DNA from 3 places in the Cellvibrio fontiphilus genome. Region 2 is predicted to be linked to each of the others. Evidence: predicted binding sites of a transcription regulator. Region 2 holds the regulator's gene; each other region holds the start of a gene.
What was found. The regulator FNR, encoded in region 2, switches genes on or off when oxygen is low (the NO sensors DNR and NnrR bind a similar motif). The targets are predictions, from matches to a motif close to TTGATNNNNATCAA.

Region 1: the regulator FNR is predicted to act here: its motif matches at 9,453-9,466, upstream of ACFODX_RS01030 (periplasmic nitrate reductase, NapE protein).
Region 3: the regulator FNR is predicted to act here: its motif matches at 1,370-1,383, upstream of ccoN (cytochrome-c oxidase, cbb3-type subunit I).

What each region holds. Positions count from the first base shown of each region.
Region 1 covers NZ_JBHRTF010000001.1:217,386-228,337, forward strand. Annotated here, with positions in the region: gene ACFODX_RS00985 (alpha/beta hydrolase) at 1-1,299, opposite strand, end outside; gene ACFODX_RS00990 (esterase/lipase family protein) at 1,389-2,150, opposite strand; gene ACFODX_RS00995 (TatD family hydrolase) at 2,314-3,192, shown strand; gene ACFODX_RS01000 (glycoside hydrolase family 18 protein) at 3,194-4,321, opposite strand; gene ACFODX_RS01005 (SufE family protein) at 4,543-4,962, shown strand; gene ACFODX_RS01010 (NapC/NirT family cytochrome c) at 5,059-5,766, opposite strand; gene ACFODX_RS01015 (nitrate reductase cytochrome c-type subunit) at 5,770-6,297, opposite strand; gene napA (nitrate reductase catalytic subunit NapA) at 6,308-8,812, opposite strand; gene ACFODX_RS01025 (chaperone NapD) at 8,809-9,147, opposite strand; gene ACFODX_RS01030 (periplasmic nitrate reductase, NapE protein) at 9,158-9,370, opposite strand; gene ACFODX_RS01035 (tRNA threonylcarbamoyladenosine dehydratase) at 9,541-10,338, opposite strand; gene ACFODX_RS01040 (response regulator transcription factor) at 10,597-10,952, shown strand, end outside.
Region 2 covers NZ_JBHRTF010000006.1:245,802-256,753, forward strand. Annotated here, with positions in the region: gene galK (galactokinase) at 1-1,031, shown strand, start outside; gene ACFODX_RS14915 (hypothetical protein) at 1,121-1,336, opposite strand; gene ACFODX_RS14920 (BolA family protein) at 1,477-1,800, shown strand; gene trhO (oxygen-dependent tRNA uridine(34) hydroxylase TrhO) at 1,905-2,915, shown strand; gene ACFODX_RS14930 (hypothetical protein) at 3,033-3,371, shown strand; gene ACFODX_RS14935 (hypothetical protein) at 3,442-3,915, opposite strand; gene ACFODX_RS14940 (SirB2 family protein) at 4,276-4,653, opposite strand; gene ACFODX_RS14945 (DUF4202 domain-containing protein) at 4,716-5,312, opposite strand; gene fnr (fumarate/nitrate reduction transcriptional regulator Fnr) at 5,345-6,103, opposite strand; gene ACFODX_RS14955 (cold-shock protein) at 6,490-6,696, shown strand; gene ACFODX_RS14960 (GGDEF domain-containing protein) at 6,788-8,233, opposite strand; gene ACFODX_RS14965 (DUF3592 domain-containing protein) at 8,495-8,938, shown strand; gene ACFODX_RS14970 (hypothetical protein) at 8,945-9,247, opposite strand; gene ACFODX_RS14975 (UvrD-helicase domain-containing protein) at 9,360-10,952, opposite strand, start outside.
Region 3 covers NZ_JBHRTF010000004.1:1,007,021-1,017,972, forward strand. Annotated here, with positions in the region: gene ACFODX_RS12910 (argininosuccinate synthase) at 50-1,267, shown strand; gene ccoN (cytochrome-c oxidase, cbb3-type subunit I) at 1,545-3,002, shown strand; gene ccoO (cytochrome-c oxidase, cbb3-type subunit II) at 3,013-3,624, shown strand; gene ACFODX_RS12925 (cbb3-type cytochrome oxidase subunit 3) at 3,624-3,839, shown strand; gene ccoP (cytochrome-c oxidase, cbb3-type subunit III) at 3,864-4,781, shown strand; gene ccoG (cytochrome c oxidase accessory protein CcoG) at 4,896-6,317, shown strand; gene ACFODX_RS12940 (FixH family protein) at 6,394-6,939, shown strand; gene ACFODX_RS12945 (heavy metal translocating P-type ATPase) at 6,951-9,419, shown strand; gene ccoS (cbb3-type cytochrome oxidase assembly protein CcoS) at 9,454-9,645, shown strand; gene ACFODX_RS12955 (sulfite exporter TauE/SafE family protein) at 9,642-10,454, shown strand; gene ACFODX_RS12960 (hypothetical protein) at 10,606-10,952, shown strand, end outside.

The DNA of each region.
Region 1 (10,952 bases), on a different contig from region 2:
GTCGGTCATCGCAAATGGCAGTGCAACATGGGACAGCGAAAAAACACCAGCGGGAAATTCCAGCCCCAGAGGCTGCTCCTGTTCATCCATGCGGCCTGCTGGCTGCCGCCACTCACTCACTTCCATGGTATCTGCGTTACGGTTGGCAATTTTCACCAGATCATAATTGCGCAGCGCCGGCGCAAAATGGCTGGTTAAATAACGGCTGGCGCCGGTGCGGGTGATGGGCAAAAAATCCTGGTGGCGATTGATATCAAACAACACCAACTCACTGTGATTCGCCGGTAAATAACGATAAAAATATTCTTCGATAGCCGCGGTGCTGACCGTTGCATCCACAACCGATTGAAAACCCAAAACGGGCGGTAAATGTTTCAACTGCTGCTGTTTGGCTAAGCGCTGGATTTTAAATTGCACGTGGCGAGAAAATCGGTGCGCTTGCCACGCGGCATTGACCGGAAAAGAATTGTATTTAAACGGATTGTATTCGGGGCTTTTGCCGAGCCAGCGGCGCGAACTTAACAGCGGCAATTGACCGATCCACTCCAGCGGTTTGCTCAAGCCGGCAAATTTGCTGATGCCAATCATGGGCGATAATAAAATCACTTTTTTGGGTTGCGGTAACTGCGGGTTTTGCAATGCATCCAAGGTGTAATTGAGCGCAAGTGTGCCGCCGTTGGAATAGCCCAGAATATAAAAATGCGGGTTGTCGCCCAAGCGCCGCTGCATTTCTTCAGCTGCCAATTGGGTTGCCGCTGTCCAATCGCGCCAGCGCACATTTAATAAACCCGAGGGCAGGGTGCCGTGACCGGGAACGCGCAGGGCAATCACTAAAAAGCCTTGTTGTGCAAAACTATTTGCCAGGCTGCGCACCGAATAAGGTGAGTCGGTAAGGCCGTGGATCATCACAATACCTGCGCGAATTTTTTCTGGCGTTAAAACAAAACTGCGATTCCAATTGTGTGTTTGATTGAGTGGGTTCAAAGGCGATTTAACATCGAACCGGTAACCTTGATAAGTCTCCGCTTCATGCAAGCTCGCGCGCAATTCGGCAAACAGTTTTTCCTCCTGCGCGAGATAATCACTCCAGCGATAAGCCGGTGTTGTGCCACCGGTTAACACGGCTTTGGCGGTAGCGGCCTTAACCATGCTTGCGCGAAATTCCTGTTGTAATTCGGTTTTGTGCCAGGGTTTGGCGCTGCGCAATGTGCTGCAGCCATTTAATACCAGCAGCAGAACCAACACTATAAAAACGCCCAGCAACATGGACAGACCTGACTGGCTGGCAAAACTCACCATAATAATTCCCTGTTTACGATTAATGTTTACGATTAATGTTTACGATTAATGTTTACGATTAATGTTTGGGGGCCGATATACCCCTGTATTTATTGCGCGCTGGCCTCATGTAAAAAATGGCCCTGCTGTAAAAAATAGATCACCTGCGCGACGGTGTCTTTATCTTTCATAATAAACGGGTGTGAAACCGGCAGCGCGATAAAGTCGCGCATGCCTTCTACTTTGGTACTCTCTAGCGACACTTTGCCGTCATCCGGGTTGGGCAAATAGAGCGATAGCAACAAATTTATACTGGTGGTTCCGGCAATAACCCCTAACTCAAAATTCACTGCGCCCAGCTGTTGCGGCAGGTCATTGGCGGATGTGCCCAGCTCACTCCCGGCAGGGCCATTAAGCCAAGCAAATGGCGGCAAGGTTTTTAAATGATCGACAATTTCACTGCCCTTATTGGGCGGCGCCAGCATGACTACCCGGTGTAATTCGCTAATGCGATGATGCTGTAAATATTGGCGCAACAAAATGCCGCCCAGCGAATGAGTCACAAAATGAATTCTGGTGGTTGGCTGTGTGCGACATTGTGTTAGCGCCGTCGGTATCGCTTTTTGCGCAAGCGTGGCGATAGGCCATTGGCGCGAGGGGTAATCTAGATTAACAACCCGGTAACCCTGTGCTTGCAGGGCTTCTGCCATGGGGCGCATTGAATCGCTGGTGCGTGCCAAACCGTGCAGTAAAATCACGCAGTCTTGTTTCACTGGCAGCGATGGTTTTATGTTGGCTGGGCTGTTAGTAAAACTACAGCCACACAGTGCCGCAGCGGCAAGAGCAATAATCAGTCGTAGGTAGACAGGCATAATCAGTTTCCGGTGCAAGTGAACAAAGTATGCCACACTCTTGTTGTTGGACATGATCGTGTTGTTGGGCATGATCGCCGCTGCCGGCGCTTTCTTTGTGTGTGCATTTAATTATCGCCATGTATTTATTTGATTATTCTTATGCATTTATTTGATTATTCCTATGTTGTTATTTGATAGCCATTGCCACATTGATTTTGCAGCGTTTGATAGCGACCGCGCTGAGCTATGGGCGCGCTGTAATAGGCTGGGAATTGAGGGGCTGGTCATACCCGGCGTAAACCCCGCGCAGTGGTTAAACGCAGCGGCGCTCTGTGAGCAATATTCCGGTTTTTATTTTGCCGCTGGCCTTCACCCGCATTGGATTAACCAACAACCCTGGTTTTCGCCTGGGACATTATTGGATGACCACAGTCAGGCACAGATTTACCAACAATTAACGGCGCAGTTAATTCCTCAGTCGGCCGCTCAGTCAGCTCCTCAATCAATAGCGACATTACACGGCGAGCGCGCATTGGCAGCGCAAAAAAAACGCTGCGTCGCGGTGGGCGAAACGGGGTTGGATAAATTGATCAATGTGCCGCTTGTGCTGCAACAAGAGTTATTACAATTGCACACAATGTTTGCTAACGAATACCAGATGCCACTGATTATTCACAGCGTAAAAACCCACAATGAAATCCTGGCGTGTTTTAAACAAATGCCACCGCGTTATGGCGGTGTGATTCACGCCTTTAGTGGCAGCCTGGAAACCGCGCAGCAATTTATTGCGCAGGGTTTTTTGTTGGGGGTGGGCGGTACTATTACCTACGAGCGCGCAAAAAAAACGCGTGCAACCTTCAGCAAAATACCCCTGCAATATTTACTGCTGGAAACCGATGCGCCGGATATGCCGCTCAGCGGCAAACAAGGTGAGCGCAACAGCCCGGAATATTTGCCGCAAATTGCGCAACAACTGGCGCAGTTGCAAGGAGTAAGTGTTGAGCAGGTGGCGGAAGTCACCACCTGCAATGCGCAGCGGTTATTTGGTTTGCCGGAGTAAATTATTTTACTTCGTGCACGCTGTGATGGATTGCATTGAGCAAACCATTGCTGTCGCTGTCGTGTGGTAATTGCCAAAACATAATGCCACCCAGGCGTTGCTGTTTTACATAATTGACTTTTGCAGCCATGGAGCGCCGGTCATCAAAAGTAGCAAAGGTTTTTTCTGCGGCGCTGTAATAACTGGGCGCTTTAGCCACATCATCCCAATAATATTGATAGCCTTTGGCGGCACTGAATTGCGTAGCAAATTCCTTATAGCCATAACCTTCAATATGGGTGCCGGCTTGATAAAGCCCGTTGTTGGTGGCTGCCACATCCTTCCACACGCGTGCATAAAACGCGGCGCCAATAACGATTTTGTGCGGTGCTACACCTTGGCGTAATAAAAATTGCACGGCGTTGTCGGTGGAATCTTTCTGCTCAGGTGTGGAGTAAAGTGCAGTGTGGTGGCCAGTGTGTGGTGTGCCGCCATTGACTATGTCGTAACTCATCAGGTTGACGTTATCCAACAGCGGCATAATTGCAGCCCAGTCCACTGCCTTTTCCAAAAAAGAATCAAAACCGCCAGCGGCAAAACTCAATTCATAGCGACTGCCCAATTGTGCACGCAACTCGCGAATCAACGCGGTGAAATTAGCGCGGTCATAGGCAGCGTATTTGTGGCCGGGAAAACCGGGTACTGTGGGGTATTCCCAATCCAGGTCGATACCATCGGCGTTGTGTTGTTGAATAAGTGCGAGGGTGGATTTGGCAAATGCCACGCGATTTTCAGCGCTGTTAAAAACATTGGAGCAGGTTTCACAGCCACCCCAACCGCCCAGCGATAACATGACTTTTAAGTGCGGATGATCTTTTTTCAGTGCAACTAGCCGCGCAAAAGCTTGCTCGTCTTGCGCATTATCAAACGCTAATTGGTTGCCCTGTAAATGCAAAAAGCTGTAAATGATATGGGTGAGCTGATTGACGTTGTAACGCGCTAAATCGGTGCCATCACCCATGTAATAGGCAATGACTTTAACGGGTTTTTCAGCTGTTGCAGCAGTGGGCGAATTATTAGTGTGAGTGCCGCAGGCCGATAGGCCCAGCACCAGTAAGATTGCTAAAAAGTATTTGAAAAAATAGTACATAAATCCCTCGGAAAAACGCTGGTTAGTTAATCGCGAGAGCTGTGTGAATTTGCCTGGGGCATATTCGGCGTGGTGATTCTGCGGTAATTGTATTAAATGCCAGGGCAGATGCGCTGCATTGTACGCAGAGTTTTCTGCACAAACCCATGGGTGCCGGGTAAAGAATCTTAAAGTTATTTCAGCCGCTGCTTTATAATCTGATTTTTTAACGAGTTTTGGCTGTGACCTACCACGACGACCTCTCTGCGATTTCCCTTGCCGAATTACAGGCAGCACACAGCTGGCAACAGCAATATAAATTGATTATCCACTGGGGCAAGTTGATATCCCCCAAACCGACATTGCGCGTAGCCGATAAGGTAATTCGCGGCTGCGAAGTGCCGGTGTGGCTGGGGCATATTGTGGAGCAAGAGCGGCATTATTTTGCGCTGGATGCCGATAGCAGTGTGATTAAAGGGCTGGCTTCGCTGCTACTTGTACAAGTGAATGGTAAAACCAGCAGCGAATTATCTGGCCTGGATTTGCAGGGGGAATTGCGCGGATTGGGTTTGGAAAAACATTTAACGCCTTCGCGCAATAATGGCTTGAATGCAATTATTGCGCGGATTTATCAACACCTAAACGATTCCGATTTACCGTAGGTTGGAAGAGCGCAGCGACTTCCGACATTGACGAATTGTTCGCGATTGAGAAAAACGTCGGAAGTCGCTGCGCTCTTCCAACCTACATTCCAGTCATTAATTGGTTTTTGCAATTTCCTCTGCGATAAATTCCTGCCAGGGCTCCTGGAATTCAATGCTGGTCACCATGGGTACACCCGCCATATCCGGTAAATGGTGGGCTATACCTTTATGACAATCGATACAGGTTTTTTCACCGCTGGCGAGCAGGGTGGAATGCATGGCCTGGGCGCGCGGCGATTGCTGGGTAAAATCCATAGACTCCAGCGCGTGGCAGTTGCGACACTCCAGCGAGTCATTCGCTTTTAGCCGCGCCCACTCGCGCTCCGCCAATTCGCGCCGTTTGGCGAGGAATTTTTCGCGGGTATTAATAGTGCCAAAAACCTTGCCCCAGACCTCTTTGGAGGCCTGCATTTTGCGCGCGATTTTATCCGTCCAGGCGTGGGGCACATGGCAGTCCGAACACATGGCGCGCACACCCGAGCGATTGGTGTAGTGAATAGTGCTGGCTAATTCCTGATAGGGATTATTTTTCATTTCATGGCAGCCAATACAAAATTGTTCGGTATTGGTAAATTCCAGCGCGGTATTAAAACCACCCCAAAAAATAATGCCGGCAATAAAACCACCCATGCTCAGGGTGCCCATGCTGATATACATGGCCGGGCGGCGAAATTGGCCCCAGTATTCTTTGATAAACGCCCAGGCGCGTTTAAAGCCGCCGGGTTTAGCCTGTGTATTGTTTTTTTTGCTGTCGTTATTCATTAGTTATTCCGCCGCAGGTTGTTGGAGCATGCTGTCTATGCTTTGGAAATTATTTGCGCGTGTGGGTTTTACATCGTGCTGCGGCAAATGGCATTGCAAACAGAAATAGCGGCGCGGTGAAACCGCAGCAAGCGCTTGCCCATCGCGGTCGTAATAGTGGGTGATGCTCACCATAGTTGCGCCGGTTTGTGGGCTGGCGCTGCGGCTGTGGCAGCTCAGGCACATATTAAAATTTTTGTCGATTTGATAACCGCGAATATTGTGCGGAATCATCGGCGGTTGCTCGGGGTAATTGCGGTTGGCCGGCGCAGCACTAATGCGTTGACGGGGAATTTTAGGCGCGGGCAATTCCTGGCTCAGGGTGCCGCCGGGGCGAATGCCATCGGGCGCGGGCGCATCCAAATTGGCCTTGGCGCCTTCCAGCGGGATTGCTTTTACGTCCTGTTCTTTTACATCTTGCGCCTGTAATTGCAGGCTGGTGATGAATGTGGCACTCACCAGCGCCGCCGCCAAGAGAATTGTTTTTTTCATCATCTGCTCCTTAGGCCAGGCTCACCAGTTCGATTTTTACCGCGCATTTTTTGTAATCCGTTTGCAGCGAAATTGGATCAGTCGCATCGAGCGTGACGTTGTTGACCAATTTGGTTGCATCAAAAAACGGAATAAAAACCAGCCCGCGCGGCGGTTTAACGCGGCCACGGGTTTCCACGCGCACGCGCACCGCGCCGCGCCGGCTAATCACCCGCACTTCGCTGCCTTGCCGCACACCAATCGCTTCGGCGTCCTCGTGGTTCATATACACCAGTGCATCGGGCACCGCCGCGTGTAACTCCTCCACGCGGTTGGTCATAGTGCCGGTGTGCCAGTGCTCCAATACGCGGCCGGTGCTGAGCCAGAAGGGGTAATCCTTATCGGGCGATTCAGCGGGCGGCTCATAGGGCAGGGCGAAAATAATCGCGCGGTTATCGGGCTTGCCATAAAACTGCACACCGGTGCCTTGTTTCACATAGGGGTCGTAACCCTCGCGGTAGCGCCAGCGGGTTTCTTTGCCCTCCACCACCGGCCAGCGCAAACCGCGCGCCTCGTGGTAGCTGTCAAAATCCGCCAGGTCATGGCCGTGGCCGCGCCCGAAACGCGCGTATTCTTCAAACAGGCCTTTTTGCACGTAAAAGCCCAGTGCATCGGCGTCGCTATTTAAATAAGCGGAATCGCGTTCGCTATTGGGGAATTGATTAACCTGACCATTGGCAAATAACACGTCGTAGAGTGATTTGTTTTTGTAGTCAGGGGCTTTGGCCAATAATTCCTGTGGCCAGGCATCGTCAGTGTTGATGTGTTTGGAGAATTCGATCAGTTGCCACAAATCCGATTTGGCCTCACCCGGTGCCGTCACCAACTGGTGCCAGAATTGCGTGCGGCGCTCGGCGTTGCCATAGGCGCCTTCTTTTTCCACCCACATGGCGCTGGGTAAAATTAAATCGGCGGCTTGGGCCGATACGGTTGGGTAGACATCAGATACCACCACAAAGGCATTGGGGTTGCGCCAGCCGGGCAAAATTTCCTGCGCAATATTTGGCCCTGCCTGCATATTGTTGGAGACTTGCGTCCAATAAAAACGAATCACCCCGTCTTTTAATTTGCGGCTTTGATGCACGGCCGAGAAGCCCACTTTGTCGGGAATGGTGCCCTCCGGCAACTTCCAGATTTTTTCGGTAATCGCGCGGTGTTTTGGGTCGGTAACCAATAAATCCGCGGGCAGGCGATGAGCAAAAGTTCCCACCTCCCGCGCTGAACCGCAGGCCGAAGGCTGACCGGTCAATGAAAAGGGGCTATTGCCCGGCTCGGCGATTTTGCCAGTGAGCAGGTGCAGGTTGTACACCATGTTGTTGGCCCATACGCCGCGTGTATGTTGGTTAAAACCCATGGTCCAGAGCGACATGACTTTGGTTTTTGGGTCGGCGTAAATTTCCGCCAAGCGCAGCAGGTGATCCTTGCCCACACCGGTTTCTTTGGCGGTGTATTCCAGGGTGTAGGGTTTTACGTACTCGGCAAAATCGTCAAAGGTGATATCGCTCCAGGTATTGGCTTTATCGGCGCCTTTGGCGCTTTTTTGGCGTTCATCTTCCGGGCGTAAACCATAGCCAATATCGTCTTGCCCCTTGGCAAAACGGGTGTGATTTTTCACAAATTCCTGATTCACCTTGCCGCTTTGAATAATGTGGTTGGCGATGTAATTCAGAATAATCAAATCGGTTTGCGGTTTAAAAATCAGCGGCACATCGGCCAACTCAAAACTGCGGGTTTCATAGGGCGATAACACCGCGACTTGCACATGGGGGAAGGACATGCGCCGGTCGGTGATGCGGCTCCACAAAATCGGGTGCATCTCCGCCATGTTGGAACCCCAAAGCACAAAAGCGTCAGCGGCTTCAAAATCGTCATAGCAGCCCATGGGTTCATCCATACCAAAGGTGCGCATAAAACCGGCCACGGCGGATGCCATACAGTGGCGCGCATTTGGGTCAAGGTTGTTGGTGCGCAAACCGCCTTTCATCAATTTACTCGCCGCGTAAGCCTCCCACACTGTCCACTGGCCGGAGCCAAACATGGCCACACTTTCCGGGCCGTGATCGCGCAGTGCGGTTTTGGCTTTGTCGGCCATAATTTCAAACGCCTGCTTCCAGCTAATCGGCGTGAATTCCCCGTTTTTATCGTACTTGCCGTTAGTCATGCGCAGCATTGGCTGTTGCAAACGGTCACTGCCGTACATGATTTTGGAGAGGAAATAACCCTTCGCACAATTCAAACCGCGGTTCACTTCCGCTTTGACATCGCCGTGGGTGGCGACCACGCGGTTGTCCTTGGTGGCCACCATCACCCCGCAGCCAGTGCCGCAAAAACGGCAGGGCGCTTTGTTCCATTTGAGGCTGGTGAGTTCGCGGTTGGTAATTAAATTACTGGCGCTGGCGGGCACCGGCAAACCAATGGCAGCGGCGGCAACGGCAGCAGCGTTGGCTTTGGCAAACAGGCGGCGGGTAATGTTCATAGAGGCTGTTCCTCGGCGGCTAATTCTTCCAATGCGATTTGTTCGTGGTACACCAGCGCGGCGTTTAATACACCGGCTTGGGCGCGCAGCTCATCAAGGCGCTGCACAATTTGTTGTTCGTTATTGCTCTCGGTCACCAGTACCAATTTTCCCAGCGCGTGTTCGGCATGAATTTCAAAATGCACGCAGGCTTGCAACCAGTGTTTTAATTCGTTCATTTGTTCGGGGCGCACATGGGCAATAAAACTGGCGATATGCAGATGCGTTGGCGGCGGGTTTAGTGTTTCTGTCGCAATCAGCGCAGCGGGTGAGGAATGGGGCATAGACATCGACATAGTGACTCCCTTAGCCCGCACCCGGCGGCCCTGCTATTAATTGATAAAACCAAATGGAAAAACCCATCGCACTTACCAGTGCAACAGTCAGTATGGGAAAAAGGAAAACGATGATGAAAATAAACAGGCGCCACTCGCGTTTTTTTTGTCGTTCTTGTTGATTGCGCTGGGCCGCTTCAGCGCGTACTTCCGCGCCGTCTTCGGCAATAGGCTGGTCCTGCATGGGCTATCTCCGGGGTTTAATACTCACGTCGGTTTTAGCCTAGTTGGATTAAAAAAGATTGCAAAACAAAGCGGGCGGGTTTTTGATCGATGTCAAAAAGAAGCGGATTTTAAAAATTAAATGAAATAAAAAATTATTTTTATCTGGTTTTTTATCTGGCTTTGATTGGGTTAAAGCACTTTTGTTAAATAGCGTTCAATCGCGCGATTTGCCGCCACCAAACCAAAGCTGGCAGTCACCATCATGCTGGAGCCAAAACCGCCAGCGCAATCCAGCTTCACACCATCGGCCAAGGCTTGTTTATCCATGCACACGGAACCATCAGGCTTGAGGTAAACCATCTGCTCGGTGGAATAGACCGCATCCACACGAAAGCGGCGATTAGTGTCGCGTGCAAAATTGTGGTGGCGATACAACTGGCTGCGCACCTTGGCCAGCATAGGGTCGCTAATACTGCGCCCCAAATCATCCACCGTAACCGCCTGCGGGCTGCGTTTGCCGCCCGAGGAGCCAATGGTGATCAAACGCACTTTAATCGCCAAACAATAAGCCACCAACCGCGCTTTTAAATGGGCCGCATCGATTGCATCAATCACCACATGGTGCTGTTTACCAATCAGCGTTTTCATGTTTTGGTCGTCCAAAAAATCCTCCACCGAATGAATAATTAATTCGGGGTTGATATCGCGCAAGCGCTCGCTAATCACCTGATTTTTGGACTGCCCGATGGTGGATTGCAGCGCGTGGGATTGACGGTTGGTATTGGTGATACACACCTCATCCATTTCGATAAGCGTTAACTCGCCCACCCCTGAACGCACCAGCGCCTCCGCCACCCAAGTACCCACACCGCCGAGGCCAATCACCGCAAAATGCGCATTGGTCAAAGCAGGCAGGGCAGCCTGGCCATAAAGCCGGCCCAAACCACTAAAGCGCTGCAAATAAGCTGGGGTGAGAGGTCTGTTCATAGATGGCTCGGTGATAAATAAAAGGTGGCTAGCTAATAAAAGATGACTTGGTAATAAACAGCTAACGGTGGCTGGCCAGGTTAAACGGTCATTGGCGAGCGCCCAAGGCATGGCGTCAAGAGGCGGCTTTTTAACGGAGATGACCAGTGAATACAAGCATCGCCCGTGAAATCCGCCACCCTCTGCTACACTCAATGGCAGCTAATCTGGCACCAGAAGCCCCATAACATAGCCAGCCGTTTATCCCTAAGGAGTGACATGAATTCTGCTGCGTTTGCTACCGCCTACCTGATCGACGATGACGGCATCACCCTGGAGCTGATGAGTGGCATTATCGAACCGATTGGAGTTGCCCCCATCACCTTCAGCAGTGCCGAGGCATTTTTGCAAGCCTACAGCCCGCGCCCCTGCGAGTGTGTGATTTCCGATATGCGCATGCCTGGCGTGAGCGGCCTGCAGTTACACAAAGCCTTGCAGGCGCGCTATCCGGTGCCACCACCGCTAATTATTGTCACCGGCTACGCCGAAGTCAGCGCCGCCGTGGAAGCGATGAAACAAGGCGCTTTCGATTTTGTAGAAAAACCCATTCAGGGCCATCAATTCCTGGAAAAACT
Region 2 (10,952 bases):
ACAACGGCGGTTTTGTGCTGCCAGCGGCGATCAACTACAACACCTATATCGCTATAGCACCGCGAGATGATCGACAGCTGAAGCTGGTTGCTTATAACTTTGATAACCAATCCTGCACTGTTGATTTGGATGCGGTTCAAGCGCATAACGCTGAGGAATCCTGGCCAAATTATGTACGCGGCGTAGTTCAGGAATTGCGTAAAAACGGCTTTCGTCTGGCCGGTGGTGATTTGTATATCGCTGGTAATGTACCGGCGGGTGCAGGTTTGAGTAGTTCTGCATCCCTGGAGATTGCCTTGATCCGCGCCTTACTTGCGCTCAGTGGCGAAGTGATTGACCCGACAAAAGCGGCTTTGGTCGGGCAGGCAGCAGAAAATAATTTTGTGGGTTGTAACTGCGGGATCATGGATCAGTTGATTTCTGCCCGTGGCCAGGAAAATGCGGCGCTGTTAATCGATTGTCAGGATCTTTCGGTTCGCCCTGTGTCTATGCCGGCGGATTGGGAAATACTGATCGTACACAGCGGTGTAAAGCGTGGTTTGGTCGATAGTGAATACAACCAGCGTCGCCAGCAGTGTGAAGCGGCGGCGGCCTTTTTTGGTCAGACTTCCCTGCGCGCGGTAGAGCTTGATCAATTGCTGGCGGCGGAAGGTAAGTTGGATGATTTAAGTTTTCGTCGTGCGCGCCATGTATTGACCGAAAATGCCCGCACGCTTGCCGCGGCGGCGGCATTGGCGGCCGGCGATTTGTCTGCCTTGATCGAAGTAATGCTTGCGTCCCACGCTTCCATGCGCGATGACTTTAATATCACCACGCCTGCTATTGATACCCTGGTAGATATATTGGTCGAGGCAGGAGCTGGGCAGGCTGGCGCCCGCATGACGGGCGGCGGTTTTGGCGGCTGTGTGGTTGCTGTTGCTCCAGCAGCAGTTATTCCTCGTTTGATGGCCGCCGTCGAAACAAATTACCAAGCGCAAACTGGCTGTATACCTACGCTGATTCGGGCCAAAGCCAGTGCCGGTGCGTTTTAAACTTCAGTCCTTATCCCGATGTCGTTGTTTGCCCCGCCTTGTGCGGGGCTTTTTTTATGCTGTTACTGGCTTGGGGAATTGCAGCTCAATCAGTGTGAAATATCTTTATCCTGCGTTCCGCCTAAAGCGGTTTGTCCTAAAAAGGCTTCTACATCCTGCTGTAGCGTGCGATCGGCGGTGCGGCGCTCCTTGGATTTGCGGCGCTTGCGGTGATACAAATCGAGCGGCAAATATTTGCAGGGGTCGCGATCAAGGCGACGGTCAGCACCTTTGCGTCGATCAAAAAAGAATCGCTGATCGCTCATGGAAGTTCCCCGGTTGGCATGGCACCTGTGTGGGTCGATAAATAGATGAAAAAAGGTGACAAATTGTTTCAGGTCAACACAGTCTAGGCCTTTGTCGTTAGAATGCGCGTAAAATTTTGTACCTCTGGAGTGACCCGATCATGAAGCCTGTTGAAAGCCGGATACTGTCCAAATTGACGGCGCAGTTCCAGCCAATGCATCTGGAAGTCATAAACGAAAGCCATATGCACTCTGTACCTCCCGGTTCAGAGACTCACTTCAAGGTATTACTCGCTACCGCAGTGTTTGCGGGTAAGCGCCAGGTACAGCGTCATCAGGCGGTTTATGCCTGCCTCGCTGAGGAGTTGCAAAATGGTGTTCACGCACTGGCCTTGCACACCTTTAGCCCGGAAGAGTGGCTTGCAAACAAGGCTGTTCCTGCATCGCCGCAGTGTCTTGGTGGAAGTAAACACGACGACCAATAAATACTGGCTGTACAAAAAACAAGCGCCTATAATGCGCGCCCTGTGATCTGATCGATCATTTCAGATTTACTTTTATGTTCACTCTTACTGTTTAAGTGCCATTTATGACCCAGATTGTTGTTGCTGCCCTCTATAAATTTGTCAAATTGCCTGATTATGAAAGCTTGGTGCCGCGCTTAAAAAGCCTGTGTGATGAGCTGGGAATCAAAGGAACTTTGTTGTTGGCAGAGGAGGGGATCAACGGGACAGTTTCGGGGAGTCGTGAGGCGATTGATGGCTTGCGTGCATTTTTGGATGCTGACGGCCGCTTTGCCAATCTCAGTTATAAAGAGTCTTTTTATGAAGAGCAGCCTTTTTATCGCATGAAGGTTAAGCTCAAAAAAGAAATCGTCACTATGGGAGTTAACGGCATAGACCCTCAAAAAATTGTGGGCACCTATGTAAAACCCCAAGACTGGAACGCGCTCATCAGTGACCCCGATGTAGTGGTCATAGATACCCGTAACTCTTACGAGTATGAAATTGGCACGTTTGAACGGGCAATTGATCCAAAAACGGAAACCTTCCGTGAGTTTCCGGCTTATGTTGCAGAAAATCTTGACCCGAAAAAACACAAAAAAGTTGCCATGTTCTGCACTGGTGGTATTCGCTGCGAAAAGTCCACTGCGTACATGAAAGAGCAGGGGTTTGAAGAGGTTTATCACTTGGAAGGTGGCATACTCAAATATCTGGAGGAAGTTCCAGAGGAAGAGAGCCTGTGGCGCGGCGAATGTTTTGTGTTTGATAACCGTGTGGCGGTGAATCATAAATTGGAAAAAGGCGTTTATGATCAATGCCATGGCTGCCGTTACCCGATTACTGAGGAAGATAAACAGTCTGATCGTTACATGTTGGGAGTTTGCTGCCCGCGCTGTTACGACAAGCTTACCGTTGAACAAAAGACCCGTTTCGCCGAACGTCAAAAACAAATCGAGTTGGCCAAACAGCGCAATCAGGGGCATATAGGTGTATTGCCTCCAGAACGGCAGTTGCGTCGCGCACAGAAATTGGAGATGCGTGAAGAGCAGCGCCGTAAATCCCAAGCTGCCGATAATGCAGCAGCAGTAAATGGCTAATGGTGCGGCGCTATCACCTGTTGCCTTACATGGACAAGAAATAGTAAAACGCTATTTTGTCACATAAATAATTTATGTTTTAATGCAGCCTTTCGTTAATCAGTATTAGTGGTATCTATGAATTTTGAGGATTGGGTGGCTGATTTGGCCGCTGGCACAGCAACTCATGCGAGCGGTTTTAGTATCCGCATCGAAGGTAATCCCAAGGATCCGAGCGATGTTTATCCAGGTAAGTTTCCTGAGGGCATCAGTTTTGTCGATCAGGCGCGGTTATTGCGATCCGGCTTGGAGTTTTTGGCGAAGTCCGGTGGTAGTGCACCTAAATCCTGGCAGTCTAGTCCCGCGGCAACTGCCAAGACAGAAGCGATAAAGGCCCGTGAAGAACTCGCTCGCCAATTCGCTGAGCGCCCGGACAAACCAGAGCGCCCTGTGCTTTCGCTAAAAAAGAAATCCTGATTCGTTCGATACCCATAAAAAAAACCGGCGTAAATTCGCCGGTTTTTTTTATGGGGTAAATAATAACTATTTAAAGCAAGCCGCGACGCTGTAGCTCAAGGTAGTGCGTGTCTACATGCTTGAATAATTCATCAAATTTTTGTGCTGCCGGAGCGGTAACCACTTCCAGACTCTCGACCTCCGCACGTGGCCGCATCATGATTTTGTGCAGTTCCTCAGCAGTAGTAGTCAATGAGCCAAGAATTTTTTCCGTACTTTCTTTATCGCGAAAAATACGGCCCTGTTCAGTTAACTGCAGGTAATTGTCGCACTCTTGCAGCCAGTCTTTGCGTTGCAGAATAAAGTTGCGGATATTTTTAGCTCCACCGCGATGCGCCGTTGGCAGTTGTTTTTCACGATAAGCTTGTAAACTTTTACGCCCCTGAAGCAAAAAATCCACACCGGTGGTTTTGCAGTATTTTGCGTTGAGATAGGTGGCAAATTTAATATTGTTTGCCGCTTCAGCTTTGGTGCGTTTGCATGTTTCATCGCACGCAAATGTCATTTGAGCAAAGCAAAAAAGGATAATGGTCGAGATTATTTTATTCATAGAGTTCGCCGATTATTAAAGTTATTGGAAAGCTAAACAGCAGATACGTGATATAAATCACTTTTTAAAAAACGTCAAGTATTGTAAATAAAATCAACCTTATTAATTACTTCTTGATCTAAATATGGTTCAAATATCCAAAAATGCAAATAAATGTATTGTTCTTGCACAGGGTAATTAAAGGTGGGAAGAGAAAGGGATAAGTACTTGATAAATGCAGTGTTTTAGCAAAGGCGAGGTGAGGGTGAAATTGCGTATTGCAGCCTCTGGATGACACATCAGCGGCGTCTAACCGCCACTGACGTGTTTGTCCTTTTAGTTGAGGAATCCCATTGGACTTTTAGTGATTGCCACACTGACGATATAGGCAAAAACAACCAGGGCATCTACCCAGAGTATTTTTTGCGCAAGCGGATGGCGAACTTTGAATGCGCCCACACCCAAAATAATAAACACAATCAAGCCGATAATTTTAGCCATCAGCCAAGTATGCTCACCGAGTTTCATGCCCAGATGTACAGCCAAAATAATACCGCTCACCAACATAATGGTATTGATAATATGTGGTGCTATTTTGAATAGTTTTTTGTCAAGCATGGTTGAATGCATAAATAACCAGAGGCCGCGCACTACAAAAATCAATAATGAGAGAGCAACGAAGGTTAAATGCAGGTGTTTTAGAGCTAGGTACACGGTGGTTTCCTTTTTAATAATTTACGCCAAGAATTGGATCAACAGGGTTGTAGCAATAGAGATCAGTTGTCGGTGCTAAGTGCTTTGCCAACCAAGGTTAACATTTCATCGCGTAATGGCAATTTCAATGCGGCTTCGTGACCTTTGGTTGACATTTTGTTCCAGGTCTTCCGGATGATATCGATCAGTTTGGTTTCATCGTGTTTGCTGGCAAAATCTTCCAGATAAAATTCAATAAATACCAGACAGATAACATCTTCCAGTGTTTGCACTTCTTCATCGCGCTTCAAACTGCGTTTTAGCAACAGATCTTTCACGCGCGCGACCATGGTTTCATCGTAGCCTTCTTCAGCCATGATATTGCCGGCTATTTCACCGTGTAATTGGGCAAGATCCAGTCGCCATCTTTTGTAACCCGCACGATCCATAGGATAGTCAGCGCGAGGTATTTTCCAGCGACAAATATGCTGGCTGCGAGCGGCGAGCTGCAGTGCCTCTGAAGCTTGGGGGCAAAATACTTGCAGCTGCTTGCTCATTCGCTGCCCGTAAATCCATTCTTTGGCAACAGGCTTGCCGTCCACTATTTCAGTATTGGGGTCTTGCAGGTTGGCTCTATCAAACGCAGAGAGGGTGGCTTGCAAACGCGGGTTGCTAATCATTACGGATTCTCATGAAAGTTTTATGCTGCAATTTAGCAGTGGCCATCGCCATTAGCGATATTGCGGAGTAATTCCATATCGGTAATGAGTACTTCTTTTTTATCGACTGAAATAACATTTTGCTTTTGCAGGCGAGTGAAAATACGACTGACGGTTTCAATGGTTAAACCCAGGTAATTGCCTATGTCGGTGCGTGACATGGGCAGGCGGAATGCATTGGCCGAAAGTTGTCGGCGGCTATTGCGGCTGGAAATACTCAGTAATAATGCGGCTATGCGCTCTTCGGCACTGCTTTTGCTGAGTAAGGTAATAATCTGCTGGTCCTGGGTTATTTCACGGCTCATAAGTTGGAAGAAGTGACGTTGCAAATTAGGTATTTGTAAACTTAATTCTTCCATCCGATTGAAGGGGATTTCGCACACAGATGCGGTTTCCAGTGCGATTACGGAGTTGGTGTAACGGTTGTCAGCTATGCCATCCATGCCCACTACTTCTCCGGGCAAATAAAAACCGGTGACTTGCTCTTCTCCATTATCGCTCAGGGTCAGCGCCTTTACCGCACCGGAGCGTATTGCATAAACCGAGTGAAAATGGTCATTGGCGCGATAGAGATAATCGCCTTTTTGCAAAGGCTTACCGCGTTGGATGATACCGTTTAGGCGGTCGATATCCTCAATGTGCAAACTGATAGGTAGGCAAATGGTATTTAGCCGGCAATTACCGCAGCTGACTCGTTTATCGTGAGGACAGTTTGCATCTTGGGTTTTTACGATATTTTGATTAACTGTCATGGCGCCGGCACCTCGATTAATAGTCATGGTGCTAGCACTTGCACCACCAGATAAAAAGGGATTGTTGCAGCTTTACTGGAGGTGGTAAATAGTTGATTTAGCTCAAATGTGAGCGGAAATATCGGTATTGGGGCAACACTGGTTATTGATGTCGGCTTATAACCAAAAAGAAGGCTGGTTTGCTAAAAGAGCCTCTTTACTTGCAGTTGGCTCGATAATATATTGGATCTGCTGGTCAGTTAGCAGCATTATTTATGGTAAGTCGCATCGTTGTTCTAGCAGTAAAACTATTAGCACCTCGTTCTGTTTTTCATAAGTAAGATCTGAATTCACCAGCTTAATCCCTTGTGGAGTATTCATTTTTATTAAAAACACCGAGGTTAATTATGGCTAGAAGTACTGGTACCGTTAAATGGTTTAATGAATCCAAAGGTTTTGGTTTTATCGCAAGTGAAGCCGGGCAAGATGTATTTGTACACTACAGCGCTATCAGTGGTTCGGGTTTTAAAACCCTGGCTGAAGGTCAGCGTGTTGAGTTTGATGTGAAGCCGGGCCAAAAAGGTCCGCAAGCGGAAAACGTAATTGGTCTCTAATTCGTCTCGCTAGTTTGACCTGTCGCTCGACAGGCAACCTTCTAAAAACCGCACTCTATGTGCGGTTTTTTTATTACTGGGGATTGCTGGATTAATCTGCCACCATCACTTGGTTGCGCCCTGCAGCCTTAGCGGCGTACAACGCCCGGTCAGCTCGCGCTAGCCACTGGTTAAAGTTGTTGTCTTGCGGTGAAAAAATAGCGACTCCCAAACTGACGGTCACTTGTAAGGTATGGGTTTCGTGGTAGCCGACAGCAGTAGCCACACGAGCGCGTATTCGCTCGGCAAATTGTACTGCGCCACTGGTGTCGGTCTGGGGCAGTAAAATCACGAACTCTTCACCGCCATAGCGACTGGCGAGGTCCATGCCCCTGGCTTCAGCCTGAATTGCCCCGGCGATAGTACGGATGACCAAATCGCCTGCTGCGTGGCCATATCGATCATTAATGTTTTTGAAGTGATCTATATCCAGCAATACTAGCGCACTGCCGTTGCCGGTTCTTTTGGCGCGCTGCCATTCTTTGGTCAGGCGTTCATCCATGGTGCGACGGTTTAATAAACCCGTCAGCCCATCGATTTGCGCCAGGCTTTCCAGACGCTCATTGGCGCTGTGCAGTTCACGCAGCAACTTGTCGGTGGATTGCTGCCACCGGGTGAATAGTTGATAGCCAAAGAAGGCGATGAACAAAATTATCATCGCAAACACCCAGAAAAATACCCAGGTCGTCTGCTGTAATACCGAGATGGCATCTGTCACTGCGGAAGGATTCGCGGCGAGAGCCTGATTCAGGTTTGCATCTGCCAATTCAATGGTGGCCGCCCCATAAACCAGCACACTGGTGGATATGGCACCCAATAGCCGCAGCACTGAGCGGCGAACATTGCCACTGGCTGCCCGCCAATATTTGGGGTGGCGGTGTTGCCAGCGCGTAATAAATGGCCAGGTAACAGCCAGTAGTGGGCCAACAATAAGCACGCTCTGGAGAAACCCGCCCAGCCACCAGCCCTGCCAGATGGCTAATAAGCCTGTGCGATCAATATGGTTGGTGTAGCACCAAATAAGCGCGCCACTTGAGCTGAATATGCTGGCTACAAAACTCAGCTGGATATAAAACAGGATTGAATTGGAATCGCGCAGCTTTTTACTGACGGGAATGGCTTGATACCCCACTGCCATAATTGCAAACCCCAAGGGATTGGCACAGGCAAAGATTATCGCCCAGTGCCAGGGCATGCCGGAATAAAACGCGAGTGCCAAAGTGGATAAATACGCCGGTATGGCGCCCCAGCGCCAGCCGCAGGTAAGCGTGAGAAACAAACAGATAATGAGTGTGGGATAAGCGGTGAGGTAAACAGTGACCCCGCCAAACGCAAGTGGCAATCCCGACCAACTGTTCATGACTGATAACAGTCCGAGTGCAACACTCGCCAGTACCAGTGCACACCAACCACCAAAAATAAGGGCTTTTTCCCGTTGACTGCCAAGTCGCCAGAGCTGGGTAGGGGATAATGTGCGGTAGTGATGTAATAGGTTCAAAAAAGTCTCCAACTTTTATCCTGTTCCTGCAGCAACTGTCCGGTTGCTGTATTGCTTCTCCAGTGTGTAACTTGTTTAAGAGTATAGGTTTAAATTTTTATGGCGCGATAATATATATTCAGGCCTCCCATTTTTCAGAACATACATTTGATAAGTCATGCGGTTCGGTTTGTTTAATGATCAGTGGTAAAGAAAAACAAAGCCTAAATGCAGCAATTTCCGCTGATGTATATTGATCAGCAAAGAATACCGGGCAGGAACATGATGAGTCAGGAAATAGAGATTAAATACCAGCGGTTGCGCTCGATTTTTTTTGGTTTGTGCATTATTGCTGCAGTGATGTTGTTTTTATCCAGTACGCGCAACATGGCAAAAAGCTCGGCGGCGGCAAGTTGGCCTGTGCACACGGGGGTAGTAACCAACGAAATACGTAGCGGATTCTCCAGTGGTTACTACGGAGGCCGTTGGCTGACGTATCGCTACGAGATTGATGGCAGGGAATTTCGCGGTACCCGGGTCGGGTTTGGTATCAGTCGCCCGCCTGCCGGCTTAAAAAATGGCGACCGGATACCGGTTTATGTAAATCCTGAGGATAACAACCAAGCGGTTGTCGCGGTGGGAATAAACAAAAGTCATTTTATTGGGCTGGTGTTTTCCTTTGGATTTGGTTGGCTGGGGATGCTCATTTGGCGGCGAACGGTTTAGCGCCGGTCACGCAAAATCCGTCAGTGCTACCCAGCCGCGGATTTTGCCAATATAGACAAACCCGATTCCCAGTTTTACTACATAACGCGCATCGCCCGCAGAAGGCGGGTCATATTCTTCCAGCCCTTCCAGCGCCAGCGATGTTTCCAGTGGTGCTTTCCAGCGCAAGATTTGCGGGCTATCCGGCATACTAAGTTCTGTATCCGTCCACACAAGGCCATCGCGCTCTACCGGTGATGCATGGTTGAAATCCGCCGGAATAAACACCGCCGAAGTTCCCGCCATTTTTTTGTAAAATCTTTCTCTCATGCCAGGCTCCTTATTAGTGGAGCCATTAAAACATCCAAGGCAAACAATAGTTTGACTTGGGTCAATCAGATACTGGTTGGCTGTGGCGAATTAAAGTGTTGGTCTTATGGCGTTAGGAAATCTCAACCAATGTTGCGAGTTGGACTAAATAAAGTGCTGTTTTTATCGGGTGTGCTGCTGTTGCTCCCAACAGCTTTGCATAATTTGCCAGCTGTGTTTTGTAGGTGGCCAGCTCGCGCGCAATAAACTCGTCTTCTGGTTCTTCGCTGTCAGGCTCACTACTTTTGTAATCGACAATCCAGCGCACTCCGTTTGCGATAAACGTGCGGTCGATAATGGATTCTTTGATATCGAGTCTATTTTTTTGCATAAGCGATAGCTCACAAGCGCTTTGCTCGTGATCACAATCCAATAACCAGCGGCCTTGTTCGCTGGCGAGCGTTCGCATTATTGCCAGATCAATTTTACCTAATGCTTTGTCCAGCTTGTCGCCATACCAGCCAAGTTGTTGCAGTTGAATTTTCCACAATGGTTGTTGCTGATGGATAAATTCAGCCGCCGGTACGCAGTAATTTTTGCTTACCAGTTTATTTTCAACCAGTGCTTGCAAAGCGCTATGGATAATAGTGCCGGTGTGACGAGCGAGTCGTGCATTGGTGGTTTCCACTTCGGGGATGTTTAATGGGTTTTCAAGCGTCTCTGCGGCGTTGCTGCCAAATTCATGACCGCGGTAAGCATCCAGTAGTTTTACATCCGTCAGTGGTGGCATTTGCCAATCGGGTTTGAGGCGCAATAAATGTTGCAAACCTGGTTTGCGTTCACGATTAATTTCAACGTTGAACGATGCATTGTGTTTTAGTGTTTGTGCATGGTCTTTTACAAAAGGCCAAATACTGTGCAGTAGTGAGTTTTTGGCTGGTGCTTGCGCAATCTCATCTTTGTGGTTGATGCAGGCAATTAAATGCAAACGTTTAATGGCGCGAGTGCAGCCTACATATAACAAACGAGTTGCTTCAAACGCCTGCTGTTTTTCAGCCTCGCGGCGCATGAAGCGGTAGAGCGGATCCTCTTCTTTGCCTGTCGCGGCAAGTGAGCCTAGCAGCAGTTGTTTTTTTCCACGGTGATTGATTCGCTCTTGCCATAGCAGTAATTGTTTGTCGTCTTTACGGGCGCTGCGGTCAAGGCCGGGAATGATTACCGTATCAAATTCCAGGCCTTTGGATTTATGAATAGTCATCACTTGCAGTTTCGGATCTGCATCGGCTTTGGGCGCGGCAAATAACCGGTCAATCGCTGTTTGAAATGCCTGCCAGTCAGGAATGCTGCCACCTTCCTGGTGTTTATCTAGCAGTGCAAAAAAACTGTTGATGTTCTCCTGATCATTGTTGTCCAGTAATGTCGCTGGGCCGCCCAGTGCAAACCATGCGCCTTCTATCCATTGACGCAGTGGCTTGCGATATTTTTCCGCAAGGGTGTTCTGCAGTATTGGTACTACACGTTTTAAAATACTCTTTCCTGCGTTGCTAAGTGCCGTTATTTTTTCAAAATTTAATAATTGCAGCAGCAGCACGGCAAATTCATTGTCGTTAAGACGTGGATTGATATCGGTTAAATCGGCGGTAGTTATTGCATGCAAGTCGTGATGGTCCAACCCGCACCAGGGCGCGCGCAAAATTGCCAACCAGGCTATGCGGTCGGCCGGATT
Region 3 (10,952 bases), on a different contig from region 2:
CGCCTGATTCTGCTGTAAGAATTGTCAATGAGTGTTAGCGGGAGCTCCCATGTCATCTATTAAAAAAGTCGTGTTGGCCTATTCCGGTGGCCTGGATACATCCGTGATCGTCAAGTGGTTACAGGAAAACTATAACTGTGAGGTGATCACCTTTACCGCTGATATTGGTCAGGGTGAGGAAGTGGAACCCGCGCGCGCCAAGGCTCAGGCTTTGGGTGTTAAACAAATTTACATTGATGACTTGCGCGAAGAGTTTGTCCGCGATTTTGTGTTCCCCATGTTCCGTGCCAATACTATTTACGAAGGTGAATATTTGCTAGGCACCTCAATTGCTCGTCCACTGATCGCCAAGCGTTTGATTGAAATTGCTAACGAAGTCGGTGCTGATGCTATTTCTCACGGTGCTACTGGCAAAGGAAACGACCAAGTGCGCTTTGAGTTGGGTGCTTATGCGTTGAAACCCGGTATCAAAGTAATCGCACCCTGGCGCGAGTGGGATCTGACCTCCCGCGAGACCCTGATGGCTTACTGTGAGAAGCACAATATCCCGGTTGATTACGCAAAGAAGAAGAAATCACCTTATTCCATGGATGCCAACCTGCTGCACATTTCTTATGAAGGTAAGGTTCTGGAGAACCCCTGGACTGAAGCCGAAGAAGATATGTGGCGCTGGACTGTTGCCCCTGAAGCCGCTCCGGATAAACCGACTTACCTCGAACTGACTTACGAGAAAGGCGATATCGTTGCTATCGATGGCAAACCAATGTCTCCCGCTACTGTGCTGGCTTACTTGAATAAAGTCGGCGGTGAGAACGGTGTTGGTCGTCTGGATATCGTAGAAAACCGCTATGTCGGTATGAAGTCTCGCGGTTGCTATGAAACTCCCGGCGGCACCATCATGATGCGCGCACACCGCGCGATTGAATCTATCACTTTGGATCGTGAAGTTGCCCACTTGAAGGACAGCTTGATTCCCAAGTATGCGGACATGATTTACAACGGTTACTGGTGGAGCCCTGAGCGTTTGATGATGCAAGCGATGATTGATCAGTCGCAGACTCATGTAAACGGTGATGTGCGTGTGAAGTTGTACAAAGGCTCAGTGAGTGTTGTTGGTCGTCGCTCTGCTGACAGTTTGTTTGATGAAAAAATAGCGACCTTTGAAGATGATGCTGGCGCATACAACCAAAAAGACGCAGAAGGTTTCATTAAACTGAATGCACTGCGTATGCGTATTGCTGCAAACAAAGGTCGTGTACTTAAATAAGTATCACTTGCCCGCAGTTCTATGGGTACGGGCGCTTTATTTAGGCGGGGGGAGTCACCAAACCGATAAATAACGCGCCCGGGTTAATTCCGCATAAATAATTTGATAAATATCAATCCGATAACTACTTGCGTGGGACAAAATGCCGCACATGAGGCAAAATGCCGCACCTTCAGTAGGGTTATAGGCTTGATGATCGTCGTGAAGCCTCGTGCATCTAATTGTGCGGCCAAAGACAAACAAGTTTTCATTTCTCTTTAAGTAACAGGAAAGTCCTATGGGTAGTCATGCGACTGTAGCTGGGGATCCTCCAGTATACGACTTCGATATAGTACGCAAGTTCTCCATTATGACCATTTTATGGGGCATAGTGGGCATGGGCATTGGCGTCCTTATCGCATCACAATTGGTGTGGCCAGGTTTAAATGATCTGCTGCAGCCTTATACGCATTTCGGCCGTTTGCGCCCTCTGCACACCAATGCAGTGATTTTTGCTTTTGGTGGCTGTGCGCTATTCGCCACCTCGTATTACGTTGTTCAACGTACTTGTCAAACCAGCTTGTTTGGTGGCTGGTTGGTGCCGTTTACCTTTTGGGGATGGCAGGCAGTGATTGTTCTAGCTGTGATCACACTCCCTCAGGGCATGACCTCTTCTAAAGAGTATGCAGAGTTGGAGTGGCCAATCGATATTTTGATTGCAATAGTGTGGATTTCTTATGCAATCGTTTTTTTCGGTACCATCGTCAAACGCAAAACCTCTCATATTTATGTAGCTAACTGGTTCTATGGTGGCTTTATTCTCACTGTTGCCGTACTGCATATCGTTAATAGTGCAGCAGTACCAGTCACTCTGACCAAATCCTATTCCGCCTATGCCGGTGCTGCTGACGCTATGGTTCAGTGGTGGTACGGTCACAATGCGGTAGGGTTTTTCCTGACTGCTGGTTTTCTCGGCATGATGTATTACTACGTACCCAAACAAGCGGGTCGCCCGGTTTACTCTTACCAATTATCTATTGTTCATTTCTGGGCGCTTATTTCGCTTTACATCTGGGCTGGCTCTCACCACTTGCATTACTCAGCCTTGCCAGATTGGACTCAGTCATTGGGTATGGTTATGTCGTTAATCCTCTTGGCACCTAGCTGGGGCGGTATGATCAACGGCATCATGACTCTTTCAGGCGCATGGCATAAATTGCGTACCGATCCAACTTTACGCTTCCTTGTTGTTGCTTTGTCCTTCTACGGTATGTCTACCTTTGAAGGCCCAATGATGGCAATCAAAAACGTAAACGCACTGTCTCACAACACTGACTGGACTGTTGGGCATGTTCACTCAGGTGCTCTTGGCTGGGTGGCAATGATTTCTATTGGTGCTCTTTACCACATGATTCCCAAGCTGTTTGATCGCGAAGAAATGCACAGTGTGAAACTGATCAATTTACACTTTTGGTTAGCGACTGTAGGAACCGTTCTCTATGTTGTTGCTATGTGGATCAATGGTATCGGACAAGGTTTGATGTGGCGTGCTTTCAACCCGGATGGTTCTTTGACTTACAGCTTTATTGAGACTGTTGTATTCAGTAAAGGTGGCTACATTATGCGTTTGATCGGTGGTGCGTTCTTCCTCACTGGTATGCTCGTAATGGCTTACAACACTTACCGTACGGTGAGCGCCTCCAAAAAGGCTGCTATCGCCAACGCTACCCAGCCTGTTCAGGCGCCAGCTGTTTAAGGGGAATGCCATGAAAGGTCATGAAATAGTCGAGAAAAACATTGGTTTGATGACAGTATTTATGGTCATCGCTATCAGTTTTGGTGGTTTGGTGGAAATTGTTCCCCAATTCTTTTTGAAAGAAACCACTACACCCATCGAGGGTTTAAAACCCTACACGGCTATACAGTTGGAAGGTCGTGATATCTACATCCGCGAGGGCTGCCACGTGTGTCATACACAAATGGTGCGACCATTGCGAGCTGAAGTTGAGCGTTATGGTCATTACTCTGTGGCAGGAGAGTCGGTATACGACCATCCATTCTTGTGGGGATCCAAACGCACTGGGCCAGATCTAGCGAGAGTCGGTGGTCGCTATTCAGACGATTGGCATAAGGTTCACCTCTTTAATCCACGTATCGTAGTGCCTGAGTCGATCATGCCTGCTTATCCATGGTTGTACGACAACAAGCTTGACGGTAAACATACCGCTGCCAAGATGCGTGCCTTAGCTTCTGTGGGTGTTCCTTACACCGAGGAAGATATAGCCGGTGCAGAAGCGGCAGTGAAGGGCGTGACAGAGATGGATGCCTTGGTTGCCTACTTACAGAATCTGGGCGTTTTGCTCAAAGAGAAGCGTTAATGGATACGGGTACCCTTGGTGCTATTTCTACGGTGTTAGTGACGATTGCCTTCTTCGGCGTTTGTTTTTGGGCGTTCTCTCCGAGATTGAAGAAACGCTTCGAGGAAGATGCAAAGCTACCCTTTGCTGACGATGACATTAACACCCAAAAGCCCGGCCAGAATCAGCGGGCTACCCAGCAACCGGACAACAAGCAGACTGATGATCACAAGTAATCATCGATTAGGGCGGATTTAACTATGAGTACTTTTTGGAGTCTTTGGATCATTATCCTCACAGTCACCAATTTGGTGTTGCTGTTGTGGATTCTATTTGCCAACCGCAAACGTGCGGTAGTCGGCGAGGAGAGCACGGAAGCAAAAACAACCGGCCATGAATACGATGGTATTGAGGAGTACGATAATCCTTTGCCGCGTTGGTGGTTCTACATGTTCTTGCTAACGTTTATTTTCAGCGCGGTATATCTTGTTATTTACCCTGGTTTGGGCGCTTACAAAGGTATAGCCTGGAAAGATACCGGTGCTTGGACCTCAGTAGGTGAATTACGTGGTGACCAAGCCAAAGCTGAAACTATCTATGCCGAAACTTATGGTGTTTATTCAAAAATGCCAATTGAGGATCTTGCAAGAAACCCTGACGCACTGAAAATGGGATTCCGTCTGTTCCTCAATAACTGTGCGGTATGTCATGGTTCAGATGGTGGTGGTAACCCGGGCTTTCCGAATTTGACCGACAAAGATTGGTTGTATGGTGGCACCCCCGATAAGATTTTGGAAACCTTGAACCATGGTCGTAAGGCTGCCATGCCCGCTTGGTCCGCTCTGTTGGGCGAAAAAGGTATTGCTGAGACAACAGAGTATGTGCTGAGTTTGTCCGGTGCTGAACATGATGCAGCCAAAGCAGTTGCTGGCAAAAAACACTTTGAGGTCAACTGTGTGGCGTGCCACGGAGTCGATGGTAAGGGTAACCAGTTGCTTGGCGCGCCCAACTTAACTGATGACATTTGGCTGTACGGTGGCGAGGCTGCCACCATTCGCCAAACTCTGCGTCACGGTCGCAATGGGGTTATGCCAGCCCAGAAAGATTTGTTAAAGCAGGATCGTATCCATCTGTTGGCTGCTTATGTATACAGCTTATCGCTGGATGATAACAACTAATTCTGTGCAGATTGGTTGTGTCACAAGGAAGGCGGGCTAAGGCCTGCCTTTTTTTTGTCCTGTTTTTGGATACCTGTGTAGCTGCCGGGATTGCCCGATCAGTTAACTAGTGAGGTGCTTCCCGTGAGTGAAAAAACCACCAACCACTCTCCTGATGAGAAACCTGTCGAACCTGCAATTCGCTATGTGAACTTGTACGAGGCAGATGACAAGATTTACATGCGTCGCATAACGGGCTTCTATCAGCGCTTGCGCCGTTATACGGGTGTCCCACTGATGCTGGGCTTTTTGCTATTGCCTTGGTTGGTGATTGATGGTCGCCCCGCTATGCTCTTCGATCTCCCCGAGCGCAAATTTCATATTCTGTGGCTGACCTTTTGGCCTCAGGACGCCATGTATCTCGCATGGTTGCTAGTCATATCTGCTTTTTTACTGTTTACCGTGACAGTGCTTGTCGGTCGTGTATGGTGTGGTTTTACCTGTCCTCAAACCGTCTGGACCCAAATGTTTATTTGGGCGGAATTTGTCTGCGAGGGGGATCGCAATAAGCGCATAAAGTTGGATGCTCGCCCTTGGGACTTCGAAAAAATCTGGCGTAAAAGCGCCAAGCAATTTATTTGGATCACCATCAGTCTGATCACATCACTCACATTCGTCGGTTATTTCACGCCTGTTCGTGAGTTAGTCGTTGATTTTTTTACTTTCGATCTCGACCTTGTCCCATTTTTCTGGGTTGCCTTGTTTGTAGGGGCAACATATATGAATGCGGGATTTATGCGGGAGCAATTCTGTAAGTACATATGCCCTTATGCTCGTTTTCAGGCGGTAATGTACGACAAGGACACACTGACAGTCTCTTATAACCCCCTGCGCGGCGAAAAACGTGGACCACGTAAAGTAGGTGATGATTATAAAGCCCAGGGTTTGGGTGACTGCATTGATTGCTCATGGTGCGTACAAGTATGTCCAGTTGACATAGATATTCGCGATGGCTTGCAGGCAGAGTGTATCGATTGTGGTCTTTGTGTGGATGCCTGTAACAGCGTGATGGATAAAATGGATTACCCACGCGGCCTGATTAGTTTCACTACCGAAGATGCAATCCAAAACGGCAAAACAAAAGTATTTCGTCCGCGATTGTTGGGTTACGGTTTGATGTTGCTCATTATGATATCGCTCTTTGTCTACTCGATTGCCACCCGTGTGCCTGTCGGTTTGGAGGCTCAACGGGATCGTGGTGTTCGTATGTACCGCGTAGTTGGAAGCGAAATACAGAACGTGTATACGATTAAGATTAGCAATATGGACCGCAAGACCCATGTTTATGATTTGCAAGTAGAGGGCGATTATCCATTTGAGATTGAGGGTTACAGGGCTATGCCTGCGCTGGAAGGCGAGGTGATTACCCTACCTGTGCGGGTCACTATTCCCAAGTCGGCATTAACCACGCGTAAAACCGAGATACGTTTTATAGTGCGCGCACGTGAAAATCCTGAGCTGTCAGCAGTTAATACCACCACGTTTATCGGCCCTTGATAGTAGAGATGTTTATCCCGATTCACTCTGTTAATTCATGCAGAGTGGATTTCAACCAGTTCGAGCAGGTAATCCTATGAGTGAGTTAGTCGCTGAGAATGCAAAACCCTGGTACCGGGAGTTTTGGTTTTGGTTTGTATTCAGTCCGCTGATTTACATCATGATCATGTGCAGTATCACCGTGAGCATAGCGCTCAACGGGGCGGATGATGTAATCATCGACAACTATTACAAAGAGGGCCGGATGATTAATCAGGCGCTGGAGCAGGATCAGCGTGCTCGTGATCTGGGTATTCATGCCGATCTACAGTTTGATCGCACCAGTGGCGAGGTCAGTTTAAAGTTGGTCAGTGCGTCTGTTGCAGGCGATGCTTTTCCAGACAGTATTCTTTTGATGATGGGGCACCCAGTCAAAGAGGAGAAGGATCAGCTGATCAGCTTAAAAGCTATAGCTCCTGGCCTATATCGCGGTGAATTATTGGCCAAACCGGAATACTCCTGGTATCTCACACTCTACCCAATAGCTGAGATAACACAGCGCAAAGAGGCACCTTGGAGCTTGAGTGGTGAAATTGATTTTCGAATCAGTGAACAAGCCGGGTTGGCACCGCGCGTTAAATAACCGGGCTGTTTATGACCGCTCTATCAGAAGTAGCGCCAGTGCAGGATTGTTATCACTGTGGTTTGCCGGTTCCGGCTGCTAGTTATTATCCGGTACACATTCAGGGGCAGGCTCGCCTGATGTGTTGTCCAGGCTGTCAGGCTGTGGCCATGGCGATAGTTGATGGTGGCCTGGATAGTTTTTACCAATTCCGCACCGCCGCCAATGAGCGCCCTGATATTCTGGAAGGCTCTTTAGCCAAGAGCGCGCAGCACTGGGCGATTTATGATCTCCCCGAAGTGCAATCCGAGTTTGTTCTACCGCTTTCTGGTCAGCTCAAGCAGGCTAATCTTCTACTTGAAGGCATCACCTGTGCTGCATGTAGTTGGCTTATTGAAACTCACCTCAAAAAGAATCCGGCCGTTAAATCGGTCACCGTCAACCTCACCACTCACCGCTGCACAATTATTTGGGACGAGCAGGCGCCCTTGAGTGAAATATTCTCTGCGTTACAGGCCATAGGCTATTCACCCAGACCGGCAACGGATGATCAACAGCAGCAGTTAATCAAGCGCGAAAATCGCATAGCCCTGTTTCGCATTGGTGTGGCTGGTTTTGGCACCATGCAGGCAATGATGGTGGCAGTCGGCATGTACACAGGGGCCACCGACTTTTGGTTGGATTTTTTACGCTGGTTGTCCATGTTGGTCGCTACCCCTGTTGTTTTCTTTTCCGCATGGCCTTTTTTTAAGGCCGCTTGGCGCAGTATCCAAATGCGCCATTTAGTAATGGATGTACCTGTTGCCCTGGCGATTGGATTGGCCTATTTAGCCAGTGTATGGGCGACGCTTACCAGTACTGGCGAGGTCTACTTTGAGTCAGTCTCTATGTTCACCTTGTTTTTGTTGGTCGGGCGTTATGTAGAGCTGCGTGCGCGACATCGTAATCGTCTGGCATTTGGTAACTTGGCGCAACTTATGCCTTTGACCGCCTGTTGTTTGCGCACTGAAAATGGGTGTGAAGTCGAAGCCTCTATGCCCATTAAAACCCTGAAACTAGGCGATTTAATTTTGGTAAAAGCCGGCGAAACCTTTCCTTGTGACGGGCGAGTTGTAGCGGGTGAAAGTGCAGTAGTGGAAGCTCTGTTGACGGGTGAATCGCAGCCAGTGACTAAAAAATCTGGCGATATAGTTATAGCTGGAACGCTGAATAATCATAGCCCTCTCAAAGTAGAGGTGACCGCCTTGGGCGCTGCTACCCAGCTTTCAGCAATCGAACGGCTCGCGAGCCAGGCAGCAGAGGAGAAGCCGTTGCAAGTATTAAGTGCTGATCGTATTGCGCGCTTTTTTATTGCCCGGTTATTGGTTGTCTGTGCCTTGGTGTTTGGCTTTTGGCTCTGGTATCGCCCCGAGCATGCACTTTGGGTCACGCTATCAGTGTTGGTTGTAACCTGTCCTTGTGCGCTCGCATTGGCTATGCCCGCAGCTCTCTCTGCTGCAACGGCCAACCTGCGTAAACGCGGATTTTTAGTGGCCCGCGGTCACGTTATTGAAACACTGAATAGCATTAATCGCGTCATTTTTGACAAAACAGGAACCCTCACCCAGGGTAAGTTTTCCTTGGCTGAGGTACAGCTGCTGAATCAACAGGAACTAGGTGCGCCATTACCGCTGTTGTCGAAGGAAGCATTATTGGGCGTTGCAGCGGCGCTAGAAGCAGGTTCTAACCATCCGCTTGCCGTTGCCTTCAGGCCTTGGCAGGACATCTGCCAGGCGAGTGACATTAAACAGACAACCGCTGCAGGAGTAGAAGGGCAAATAGATGGAGTTACTTACCGACTCGGGACAGTCGAATTTGCTACCGCCATTTGCAATATTACCGGCACTGCCGTCCCCTTTATGGCCCTACCGGACGATCAGCACACATGGTTGTTATTAACGAGCGAGCAGGGACCTTTGGCGTGGTTCGGACTTGTCGATCAAGTGCGCCCCGATGCTGCTGCACTTATCGCAGGACTTAAAGCGCGCAATATCAAGGTTGAACTATTAAGTGGTGATCACAGCGGTGCTGTTGCGCAGCTGGCACATCAATTGGGTATTGATGAATTTACTGCCGGTGCTGCACCCGGCGACAAATTGTCGCACTTGGGGCGGCGCCAGGCGCAGGGTGATAAAGTACTAATGATCGGTGATGGTATTAATGATGTTCCTGTGCTCTCGGGCGCGGATGTTTCTGTCGCTATGGCATCCGCATCCGATCTGGCCCAAACACGTGCAGACGCCGTCTTATTAAACGACCGCTTGGCTGTGTTGACTGAAGCCCTGGATGTGGCTTGCCGTACTAAAGGCATAATCCGCCAGAATTTGCGTTATTCGCTGATTTACAATCTGCTCGCTTTGCCCCTTGCCGCAGCTGGTATGATTCCTCCCTGGTTGGCTGCCATAGGCATGACTGCCAGTTCACTTGTGGTGATTTTTAACGCCTTGCGCTTGATGGATTAAACTCCACTGCGCCTATTCGAATCCGGATCTACTCATGGAAAGTCTCTATTTTTTGGTTCCCTGTGCTTTGATCTTTATTGCGCTTGCGGTTAAAGCGCTATTTTGGGCGATCAATAACGGCCAATACGACAATCTTGATACCGAAGCTCATCGCATATTGTTTGATGCCGAGCAAAAGAAAAAAGAAGAGCCCTCCAGTTCTGACACCACGAAGAAACCCGAATGAACCTCGATTTTTCTGTATTGACCACCGCCTTTTTCTTAGGGTTATTTAGCAGTGCCCACTGTATTGGTATGTGTGGTGGGATTATGGGGGCTTTGAGTATGGCTATTCCGGCGGATGCACGGCGACGGAAGGTCTTGATTCTAAGTGCTTACAACCTTGGCCGGGTGCTTAGTTACGTCATTATGGGTGTTTTTGTCGGACTCTTCTCGCAACAGTTGATCGCCGCAGGCGGGGGAGTGTGGTTGCGCTGGCTGGCGGGTTTGTTGCTCATTGCCATGGGGCTTTATCTGGCAAGCTGGTGGCGTGGACTGGTTTATCTGGAGGCCGTCGGCCGTTATTTGTGGGTTTATTTGCAGCCCATAGGCAAGCGTTTAATGCCTGTGACTAGCCCCGGCAAGGGGCTGTTTTTGGGAATGATTTGGGGATGGTTGCCCTGCGGATTAGTTTACTCGGCACTTGCCTACAGTATGGCGCAAGGCAATTGGGTCATTAGTGGCCTGAGCATGTTGGCTTTTGGTTTTGGAACCTTGCCCAGCTTGATGTTGGCTGGTTTGGCGGCGCAGCGGCTGCACCGTTTCCTGCAAATGCGGCAATTGCGTTGGGCAATGGCCGTAATCGTTATATTGTTTGGCCTGCTCACCATCTGGGGGACGCTTGGCCATGACCATTCTGCACATAATCACTCTACCTCTGCCGATGAAGCTGTTCCCCAGAGCGAAACACACAACCATGAACAGCACCAAATGCATCAAGGGCATGCGTCCTCCTCAGCTCAAATGCATGAATCCCACGAGCACCATCACCACTAACAAGCATTTACAGCAATAAGCTGGGTTAGCTGCTTACCCTATGTTAATTTGCCGCGCTAACTACCCTGTACTCCTAATCTGAACTTAAATAGTAGAGAGTGAGTCGAAATTTTGATCGGTTTTAAAATCTGAAGAGAGCCTGCGAGACACTATGATGAGCAAAACCCCGATGAAAGGGTTATTGAGTAGTGCTATTGGTTGGTGTCTGCTCGCCGTATCGGCAAGCACTTCGCCGGTAAAGGCAGAAGCACCAGCAGAGATGGAAGACTCCAGCTGCGTGCCATTTGATTCGCGTGTCGCCCGCGAACTTGCGATTACCGACCAGCATGCCCGGGTTGAAACCAAGGTGTTCAACGGCCTGGAAGGCAAGCGAATTCGCCATATTCATTTCAATAGTCTGTCAATTTTTGATAAAGATAATCCGCGCGAAAATAATCGCCTCTACTTATTTCTTAACAAGCTGCATATCAATACCCGCCCAAGGGTGATTGAGGCACA